DNA from 2 places in the Xanthomonas hawaiiensis genome. Region 1 is predicted to be linked to the other one. Evidence: predicted binding sites of a transcription regulator. Region 1 holds the regulator's gene; the other holds the start of a gene.
What was found. Region 1 encodes FliA, which starts transcription of late flagellar genes. Its sites were predicted from a motif close to TAAAGTTTNNCNNNCNNNGGCCGATAA; they were not measured.
Positions count from the first base shown of each region.

Region 1 (4,414 bases):
GCGCAGCCGCTCCGGGTCGATGCCGGCGCCGTCGTCCTGCACCTCGATGCTGACGTAGTCGCCTTCCTGCTGCGCCGACAGGCGCACGTGGCCGCCACGCGGCTTGCCGGTGGCCTCGCGCAGCGCCGGCGCCTCGATGCCGTGGTCGATCGCGTTGCGCACCAGGTGCACCAGCGGATCGGCCAGCGCCTCGACCAGGTTGCGGTCCAGCTCGGTGTCGGCGCCGATCAGTTCCAGCTCCACTTCCTTGTTGAGCGAGCGGGCGACGTCGCGCGCCACCTTGGGGAAGCGCGAGAACACCTTGCCCACCGGCTGCATGCGCGTGCGCATCACCGCCGACTGCAGGCGCGCGGTGGCGATGTCCAGGCTGCTGACCGCGCGGTCCAGTTCCTCGTCGCGCAGACGCACGCGCAGGGTCTTGAGGCGGTTGCGCGAGAGCACCAGTTCGCCGATCAGGTTGACGATCGCGTCCAGGCGCTTGGTGTCCACGCGCACGGTGTGTTCGGGTTCGGCGGCCTTGGCCGGGGCGGCCGCGGCCTTGGGCGCGGCGCTGGGCGCGCGCGGCGCCGGCTGCAGCGCCTGCGGCGTGGCCGTCGGCGGCGCATCGCCGTGCAACTGGTCCAGCAGCGCCTCGAATTCGTCGTCGCTGATCAGGTCCCCCGCGGCCGCGGCGGTGGCCGGGACGGCGGCGGGTGCCGCGGCGGGCGCCGGCGCGGCGCTCTTGGCCGCTGCCGGCGCCGCGTCGCCGTGGGCGTCGAACTGCGCGATCAGCTCGGGCGGCGCGCGCGGCGGCTCCTGGCCGCTGCCGAAGGCGTCGAGCATCGACTGCAGGTAGTCCAGCGACTGCTGCGCGGCGTCGAAGTGCCGCGCCTGCAGGGTGGCCTGGCCGGCGCGGGCCATGCCCAGGGTTTCCTCCGCGGCGTGGCACAGCTCGACCATGGCGTTGATCGCCAGGAAGCCGGCGCCGCCCTTGAGCGTGTGGAAGCCGCGGAACACGGCGTTGAGCTGGCCGCTGTCCTCGGGCGCCTGCTCCAGCGACACCAACTGCTCGCCGAGCCGGTCCAGGATTTCCTGGGCCTCGATGATGAAGTCGGCAGCGATGTCGTCGGGTACGGCGCTCATGGCATTACAGTCCCAATCCGGACAGCAGGTCGTCGGCGTCGTGCTGCGACACGCCGTGGCGGTCCAGGCCGGGCAGGGCCGGGCCGGCCAGGCTGCCGTCGGCCTTCTTGTTTTCTTCCTTCGGCGGCAGACCCAGCGCGCCGAAGCCCTCGTGCACGCGGCGCACGATGCCGGCGACGCGGCGGATGATCTGCCCGGTCAGGTCCTGGAAGCTCTGCGCCAGGGCCATTTCGGTGAGGTTGTGGCGGATCTTGTCGAGGATCTCGCCCTGGTCGCCGCTGAGGCCGCCGGCGGCGAGCTGGTCGGCCAGCGCACGGCATTCCTCGGCCAGGTCCAGGGTGCGGTGGCTGGCCTGTTCGGTCATCTCCACCACGTGGTCCAGGCGCGAGCAGGCGTCGTCCAGCTCGCCGGCCTCGCTGGGCACCACCGGCAGTTCGCCGAGCGCCTGCCCCAGATCGCGCGCGAGCCGGCTCAGGCCCTGCATCATCGGCCGCGTGCGCCAGGCGGCGAGGGTGTCGATCTCCCTGCGCCAGCCGGCCTCGTCGCCGTTTTCCAGCGCGTCCAGCGCGCCTTGCAGGCGTTCGATCAGGGCGGTACGTTCGGCGGTGGCTTCCATTTAGGCGGTCGCTCCCAGGCGTTCGAAGATCTTGCCCAGCTTCTCCTGCAGCGTCTGCGCGGTGAACGGCTTGATGATGTAGCCGTTCACGCCGCACTGCGCGGCCTCGATGATCTGCTCGCGCTTGGCCTCGGCGGTGACCATCAGCACCGGCAGGTGCTTGAGCTTGTCGTCGGCGCGGATGTTGCGCAGCAGATCGATGCCGGTCATGCCCGGCATGTTCCAGTCGGTGACCACGAACTCGAACGGCGCCGAGCGCAGCGCGGCCAGGGCGCTGTTGCCGTCTTCGGCCTCGGCGGTGTTGGTGAAGCCCAGATCGCCGAGCAGATTCTTGACGATGCGTCGCATCGTCGAGAAATCGTCCACGATCAAAATCCGCATGTTCTTGTTCACCACTGACTCCTAAGGGTTCCTATTCTTCGTCTTCCAGACCGGCATCGGCGACCTCGAACGCCTTCAGGCGTCCGCGCAACCGTACCGTGGCCTGGCCATGGATCTGACACACGCGCGACTCGCTGACCCCGAGCACCGCGCCGATTTCCTTGAGGTTCAATTCCTGCTCGTAGTACAGCGACAGCACCAACTGCTCGCGTTCGGGCAACTGCGCGATGGCCTTGCCCAGCTCGCGGCCGAATTCGCTGCGCTCGAGCATCTGCTGCGGATTGGGTCCGCCCTTGGCGATGGTATCCAGCTCGCCATGGTCCTCGATGCGCGACTCCAGGCTCAGCACCTGGCCGCGGGCGGCATCTTCCATCAAACGCAGGTATTCGGGAAGCGGCATGTCCATCGCCGCGGCCACTTCGTTGGCGGCGGCGGCGCGGCCGGTGCTCTGTTCGATCTTGCGGATCGCCGAGGCGGCGTCGCGGGCGCGGCGGTGCACCGAGCGCGGCACCCAGTCGCCGCGGCGGATCTCGTCGATCATCGCGCCGCGGATGCGGATCGAGGCGTAGGTCTCGAACGAGGCGCCCTGTTCGGCGTCGTAGCTGCGCGAGGCCTCGATCAGGCCGATCATGCCGGCCTGGATCAGGTCGTCGATCTCGACGCTGGCCGGCAGCCGCGCCGCCAGGTGGTGGGCGATGCGCCGGACCAGGTCCGAGTGCTGGGCGATGTAGTCGTTGGCGCTGTTGCGCTGGACGGCGCGGTAGTGGGCGGCGGCGTTCATGCGGCCACCCCGCGCTGGATGATGCGTTCGACGAAGAACTCGACGTTGCCGCGCGGGGCGGTCGGCGCCTGCCAGCGTGCGGTGCGCCGGGCGATCTCGCTGATCGCCTGCGCCGACGGGCTGGACGGGTAGGCCTTGACCACCGGCTGCTGGCGCTGCACCGACAGGCGCAGCCAGTCGTCCTGCGGCACGCAGCCCAGGTAGTTCAGCGACACGTCGCCGAGGAACTTCTCGCAGACCCGGCTGAGCTTGTCGTACAGCAGGCGGCCTTCGTTGAGGTCGCGGACCATGTTGGCGACGATCTGCACCCGGTCCACGCCGCGCTCGCGCGAGAGGACCTTGATCAGGGCGTAGGCGTCGGTGATCGAGGCCGGCTCGTCGCAGACCACCACCACCGCGTCCTGCGCGGCCTGGCAGAAGGTCAGCACGCTGTCGGTGATGCCGGCGGCGGTGTCGACGATCATGATGTCCAGCTCGCGCTGCAGCTCGGAGAACACGTTGACCAGGCCCACGTGCTGGGCCGGCGGCAGCTCGGCCATGTAGCGGCGGCCGGAGGCGGCGGGCACCACCATCAGCCCGTTGGGCATGTCGATCAGCACCTCTTCCAGGGTGCAGCGCCCGGCGACCAGGTCGGCCACGGTGAACTTGGGGGTCAGCCCCAGCAGCACGTCGACGTTGGCCAGGCCCAGGTCGGCGTCCAGCAGCAGGGTGCGCTTGCCCATGTCGGCCAGCGCCATGGACAGGTTGACCGAGATGTTGGTCTTGCCCACGCCGCCCTTGCCGCCGGTCACGGCGATGGTGCGCACCGGACCCAGCGGTTCGCTGCGCGTCGCCGACAGGGGGAAGGCATTGGTCAGATTGACGTAGTCACGCGACGGCATGGGTCTGCTCCGGAGTACAGGGCTTATCGGCAGCGCGCCGCAAATCTTCAAGGCGCAATACCAGGCTGGCGGCGTTGGCGCGGTGCAGGTCGTCCGGCACGCGCTGTCCATCGGTCACCCAGGTGATGGGGAGGCGGTGGTCCACGACCACCGACAAGGCACTGCCGAACCGCCCGGTCTCGTCCAACTTGGTCATGATGACCCCCTGTGGGTCGGCGCCGGCGAACCGGCGCACCACCTCGTCCAGGTCGGAGAAATGGGCGTTGGCGGGGAGTACCAGCAAGGACCGGACCACACGCGAGGCGCGCAGCCAGTGCAACTGGGCGGCCAGGGCGCGGTCGCGCTGGCCCATGCCGGCGGTGTCGATCAGCACCAGCTTGTAGTCGGCCAGGCGCTCCAGCAGCTGCTGCAGCGCGGCGTCGCTGTCGGCCTCGTGCACGGCGATGCCGAGCTGGCGGCCGTAGCTGTGCAGCTGTTCGCGGCCGCCGACGCGGATGGTGTCGGTGGTGACCAGGGCCACGTCGCGGGCGGCATGGCGCTCCAGGAAGCGCGAGGCCAGCTTGGCGATGGTGGTGGTCTTGCCGGCGCCGGTCGGGCCGATCAGGGCGATCACGCCGCCTTCCTCGAGCGGGT
Region 1 covers NZ_CP115873.1:2,582,733-2,587,146, reverse strand. Annotated here, with positions in the region: gene PG878_RS11170 (chemotaxis protein CheA) at 1-1,122, opposite strand, end outside; gene PG878_RS11165 (protein phosphatase CheZ) at 1,127-1,738, opposite strand; gene cheY (chemotaxis response regulator CheY) at 1,739-2,131, opposite strand; gene PG878_RS11155 (RNA polymerase sigma factor FliA) at 2,151-2,900, opposite strand; gene PG878_RS11150 (MinD/ParA family ATP-binding protein) at 2,897-3,781, opposite strand; gene flhF (flagellar biosynthesis GTPase FlhF) at 3,768-4,414, opposite strand, start outside.

Region 2 (4,414 bases), 1.5 Mb from region 1:
ACGTCGGCCTGGGCGCTGGCGGTGGCCAGGAGCAGCAGCAGGCCGACCAGCAGGCTGCGCCAGCGGTGCAGGCGCAGCAGTCGATTTGCAGCGGATGGAACGCGCATCGTTCGATCTCCTCGTTGCGTGGGCGCAGGCGGGGCGCCTGCAGGACAGGGGCATGAGCTCGCCGCGGGGCTGGCGCGCGGCGGGAGGATGCTAAGCGCGCATCGCGGCGCAACATGCACGCGCTACATACGTATTCATGGCGACAGCGTACGAAAGCGGGATCGGCATCCGCTTCCGCGACGAGGCGCCGCGAGCGCGGTGTTCGTGGCGCATGCCGCATCGCGGCCGCTGCGCTTTGCTACAGTCGCCGCCCTCACCTGTCGACGCGGAGCCGCATCATGACCAGCGCAGCCTTCTATCCGATCGGAACCCCCGGCGTGCCCTGGGGCGCCGCCGAGAAGGCGGCGTGGCTGGCCGGGCAGCCGCGCCGGCGCAGCTATCAGGACGAGGTGGTGGCGGCCATCGAGCGCCTGCGCGGGCCGTGGGATCTGGTCGAGTACGGCGAACTGGCGTACGCGCAGGAGCGCTATCCGCTGCTGGCGCTGCGCAGCCGCGATTGGAACGAGGCGCTGCCGTGCATGCTGGTCACCGGCGGCGTGCACGGCTACGAGACCAGCGGCGTGCACGGTGCGCTGCAGTTCGCGCAGCAGCATGCCGGGGACTACGTCGGCCGCGCCAATGTGCTGCTGGTGCCGTGCGTGAGTCCATGGGCGTACGAACGCATCCACCGCTGGAACGCCGATGCGCTGGATCCCAACCGTTCGTTCCGCACCGACAGTCCGGCGCAGGAGTCGGCGGCGCTGCTGCGTCTGGTCGCGCCGTTGCGCGAGCACATTCGCATGCATATCGATCTGCACGAGACCACCGACAGCGACGAATCCGAATTCCGTCCGGCGCTGGCCGCGCGCGATGGCGTCGACTACGCGCCGGGCGTCATCCCCGATGGCTTCTACCTGGTCGGCGACAGCGAGAATCCGCAGCCGGCCTTCCAGCAGGCAGTCCTGGCCGCGGTGGCACAGGTCACCCATATCGCGCCGGCCGACGCCGCCGGCGAACTGATCGGCACGCCGCTGGCGGCGCCGGGGGTCATCAACTATCCGGTGAAGCGGCTGGGCCTGTGCGCGGGCATCACCGACGCGCGCTACACCACCACCACCGAGGTATATCCGGACAGCGCCAGCGCCACGCCGGAGCAGTGCAATGCCGCGCAGGTCGCGGCAGTGCGCGCGGCGATCGACTACGCGTTGGCGCATCCGTAGTCTGTAGGAGCGGCTTCAGCCGCGATGCCTTACCGGTAACGCACATCGCGGCTGAAGCCGCTCCTGCGTCGGGCTTCCGAACGCCAGGACACGCTGGCCGCGGTGGGCACTGGCGGTGCCGCGCGCTACGCTAGTCCGCCCTTGTCCGCCATGCATGCCATGTCCATCGTCCTCACGCCGTTCGCCCGCACCCGCCTGTTCCCGCGCGACGGACGTCGCAATGCGATCCAGGACTGCACGCCGGAGCAGTTCGAGCAGCATCTCAACGCCAACGCGCCGCTGCAGGTGCTCGACGGCTATGCGCCGTTCTGCAAGTTGCACGTGCACCGCAACTGGACCTCGACGCGCTGCCTGACCGTGCCGATCACCGACGCCAACCGGCGCCTGCTGCGTTCCGGCTACGAGGCGCGCAGCCGCGAGGAACTCCCGGTGCTGGTGCGCTGGTTCGAAGGCGTCGAGCCGCCGGTGGCCGCCTACCTGCTGCCGATCCTCTACAGCCGCGACCAGCTCGCGCACGAGGGTGCGCCGATCGAGGCGGATTGGGGCGTGGTCGGTTGCCTGTATACCGCCGAGCCAAAGGAGATACCGATGGCGCCGATCACCATGCTGCGCAATGCGCTCGGCGTGGAGGAGGGCGGCTCCGGCGTGCCGTTGGATCGCGACGCCTACCGGCGCAGCGTGGCGTTCTGGGAACACAACGCCAACTGGCGGCCGTAAGCGCAGCCCGAACGCGGTCCGCGTGCAGTGCCTGGCCGGGCACGCATCGCGTTGTTCGCTGGGCGATGCATGCGTCCCAGGTCACCGTGCAGAGGCGTGATCGCCCCAGAGCCGGTCGCGCATCCGCGCATGGTCTTTCCCGCATTCTGCGTGCCGTCGCCGCCGGCACGCGTTGCTGCATCCGTGCACGCGGTTGTTCACTGATGCACAAATGCGGTAGGAAACTGCGCGCTGCCGCGCGCTTTCACCGCCAACCCATGTCCGTTCATCGGCATCTCGCGGGATGCCCATCAAGTTTGCCGATGGCGGGACGATAGCCAGGGGTGGGTCGCCATGCAGCAGCGCCAGGACGCAAGGTCCGGCGGCGCGTCGCGGCCCGATGGGGAGTGCGTCTTGAGCAGGGCATCGGCAACGGACACGGCGCGCTCGCGCCGCGCCGCAGCGGGCCGCGGCGCGACGCATTCCTCCGCGACCGTATTCCCTCCCCCTACCAAGGAAGTCGTCATGTCCACTCCGTCGCCGCATCGCCGTCGCGGCAGCATCGCCAAACGCCTGATGCTGGGCACCGGCCTGCTCGCACTGGCCTGCTTCGGCCTGACCGCGATGATCATCTACTGGCGCAGCAGCGATGCGCTGCTGTCGACCTCGCGCACCAGCATCGAGAACCTGGCGCAACTGGAAGCGCAGCGCGTGTCGCGCGAGATCGGCGTGGCCTTCGACGCCAGCGAGGCATTGGCCAACAGCTTCCGCGTGCAGCACGCCGCCGGTCTGTCGCGCGCTACCGCCACCGCAGTGTTGCGCAGCCAGCTCGACGCGCATCCGCAGTGGCTGGGCATCAGCACCATGTGGGAGCCGGATGCCTTCGACGGCAACGACAAGGCCTTCGTCGGCGCCGAGGGCCATGACGCGACCGGCCGCTACATGACCTGGTGGTCGCGGCAGAACGGCCAGTTGGTGCGCGAGGCGCTGCGCGACTACGAGAAGCCGGGCGATGGCGACTGGTACCTGCTGGCGCGCAACACGCACAAGCCGGTGGTGATCGAGCCGTACTACTACCCGGTGGCCGGCAAGGACACGCTGATGACCACGCTGGCCACGCCGATCCTGGAGAACGGCCGCTTCCTGGGCGTGGTCACCGTCGACTTCACGCTCGATACCCTGCAGCAGCGCATCGCCGCGCTGCGGCCGATGGGCGAAGGCCATGCCAGCCTGTTGTCGCCGTTGGGCATGGTCATGGCCAGCCGCGATCCGCAGCAGGTCGGCAAGACCCGCAGCGATGCCTGGTCCAAAGACATGCTGGCGCGCGTGGCCAAGGGCCAGGTGGTGTTCGACCATCGCCGCGCCGACGGCGAGGATGCGTTGAACGTGTTCGTGCCGCTGAAGATCGGCGATGCGCCGCAGGCGTTCGCGCTGGGCATCTCGGTACCTTACGCGCTGGTGATGGCCAAGGCGCGCGCGCTGCTGTGGACGATCGCCGCGGTCGGCCTGCTCTCGGCGCTGCTGCTGAGCGGCGCGCTGTATCTGCTGCTGCGCCGGCAGGTGCTGGATCCGCTGGCCGAGGCCGTGCGGGTGTCCTCGGCGGTCGCCGCCGGGCGCCTAGACAGCCAGGTCCGGCATCGTCGCGACGACGAATTGGGCCAGTTGCTGGACGCGATGGGCAGCATGCAGACGCAGTTGCAGGCGGTGATGCAGGCGCAGGCGGAGATGGCGCAGCGCCACGACGCCGGCGAGATGAGCTACCGCATGGACGCCGCGCGCTTCCCCGGCGAGTACGGGCGCATGGTCCACGGCACCAATGCGCTGGTCGCCGCGCACGTGGACGTGCAGCGGCGCCTGGTCGAGGTGATGTCGCAGTACGCGATCGGCAACATGCAGGTGGACATGGAAGCGCTGCCGGGCGAGAAGGCGGCGATCACCGAGGCGATGCGCACCACCAAGCGCAGCCTGCAGGCGATCAACCAGGCCATCACCGAGCTGGCGCAAGCCGCGGCCTCCGGCGATTTCTCCCGGCGCGGCGATGCCGAGCGCTTCCAGTACGACTTCCGCGGCATGGTGGTCGGGCTGAACCGGCTGATGGAGCTGACCGAAGGCAACCTCTCGGCGTTGTCGGCGCTGTTGCGCGCGGTGGCCCAGGGCGACCTCACCGCGCGGATGCACGGCGAGTTCCATGGCGTGTTCGCGCAGATGCGCGACGACGCCAATGCCACCGTGGAGCAGTTGACCGGCATCGTCGGCCGCATCCAGCACGCCACCACCGCGATCAACACCGCCGCCAGCGAGATCGCCGCCGGCAACGACGACCTGTCGCGGCGTACCGAGCAGCAGGCGGCCAACCTGGAAGAGACCGCGGCCTCGATGGAGGAGTTGACCTCCACGGTGAAGCAGAACGC
Region 2 covers NZ_CP115873.1:4,054,248-4,058,661, reverse strand. Annotated here, with positions in the region: gene PG878_RS17270 (alpha-amylase family protein) at 1-53, opposite strand, end outside; gene PG878_RS17265 (M14 family metallopeptidase) at 387-1,307, shown strand; gene PG878_RS17260 (DUF3228 family protein) at 1,467-2,024, shown strand; gene PG878_RS17255 (methyl-accepting chemotaxis protein) at 2,529-4,414, shown strand, end outside.
Region 2: PG878_RS17255 (methyl-accepting chemotaxis protein) is a predicted target of FliA. The motif match lies at 2,315-2,341, and genes of this name have one in related genera.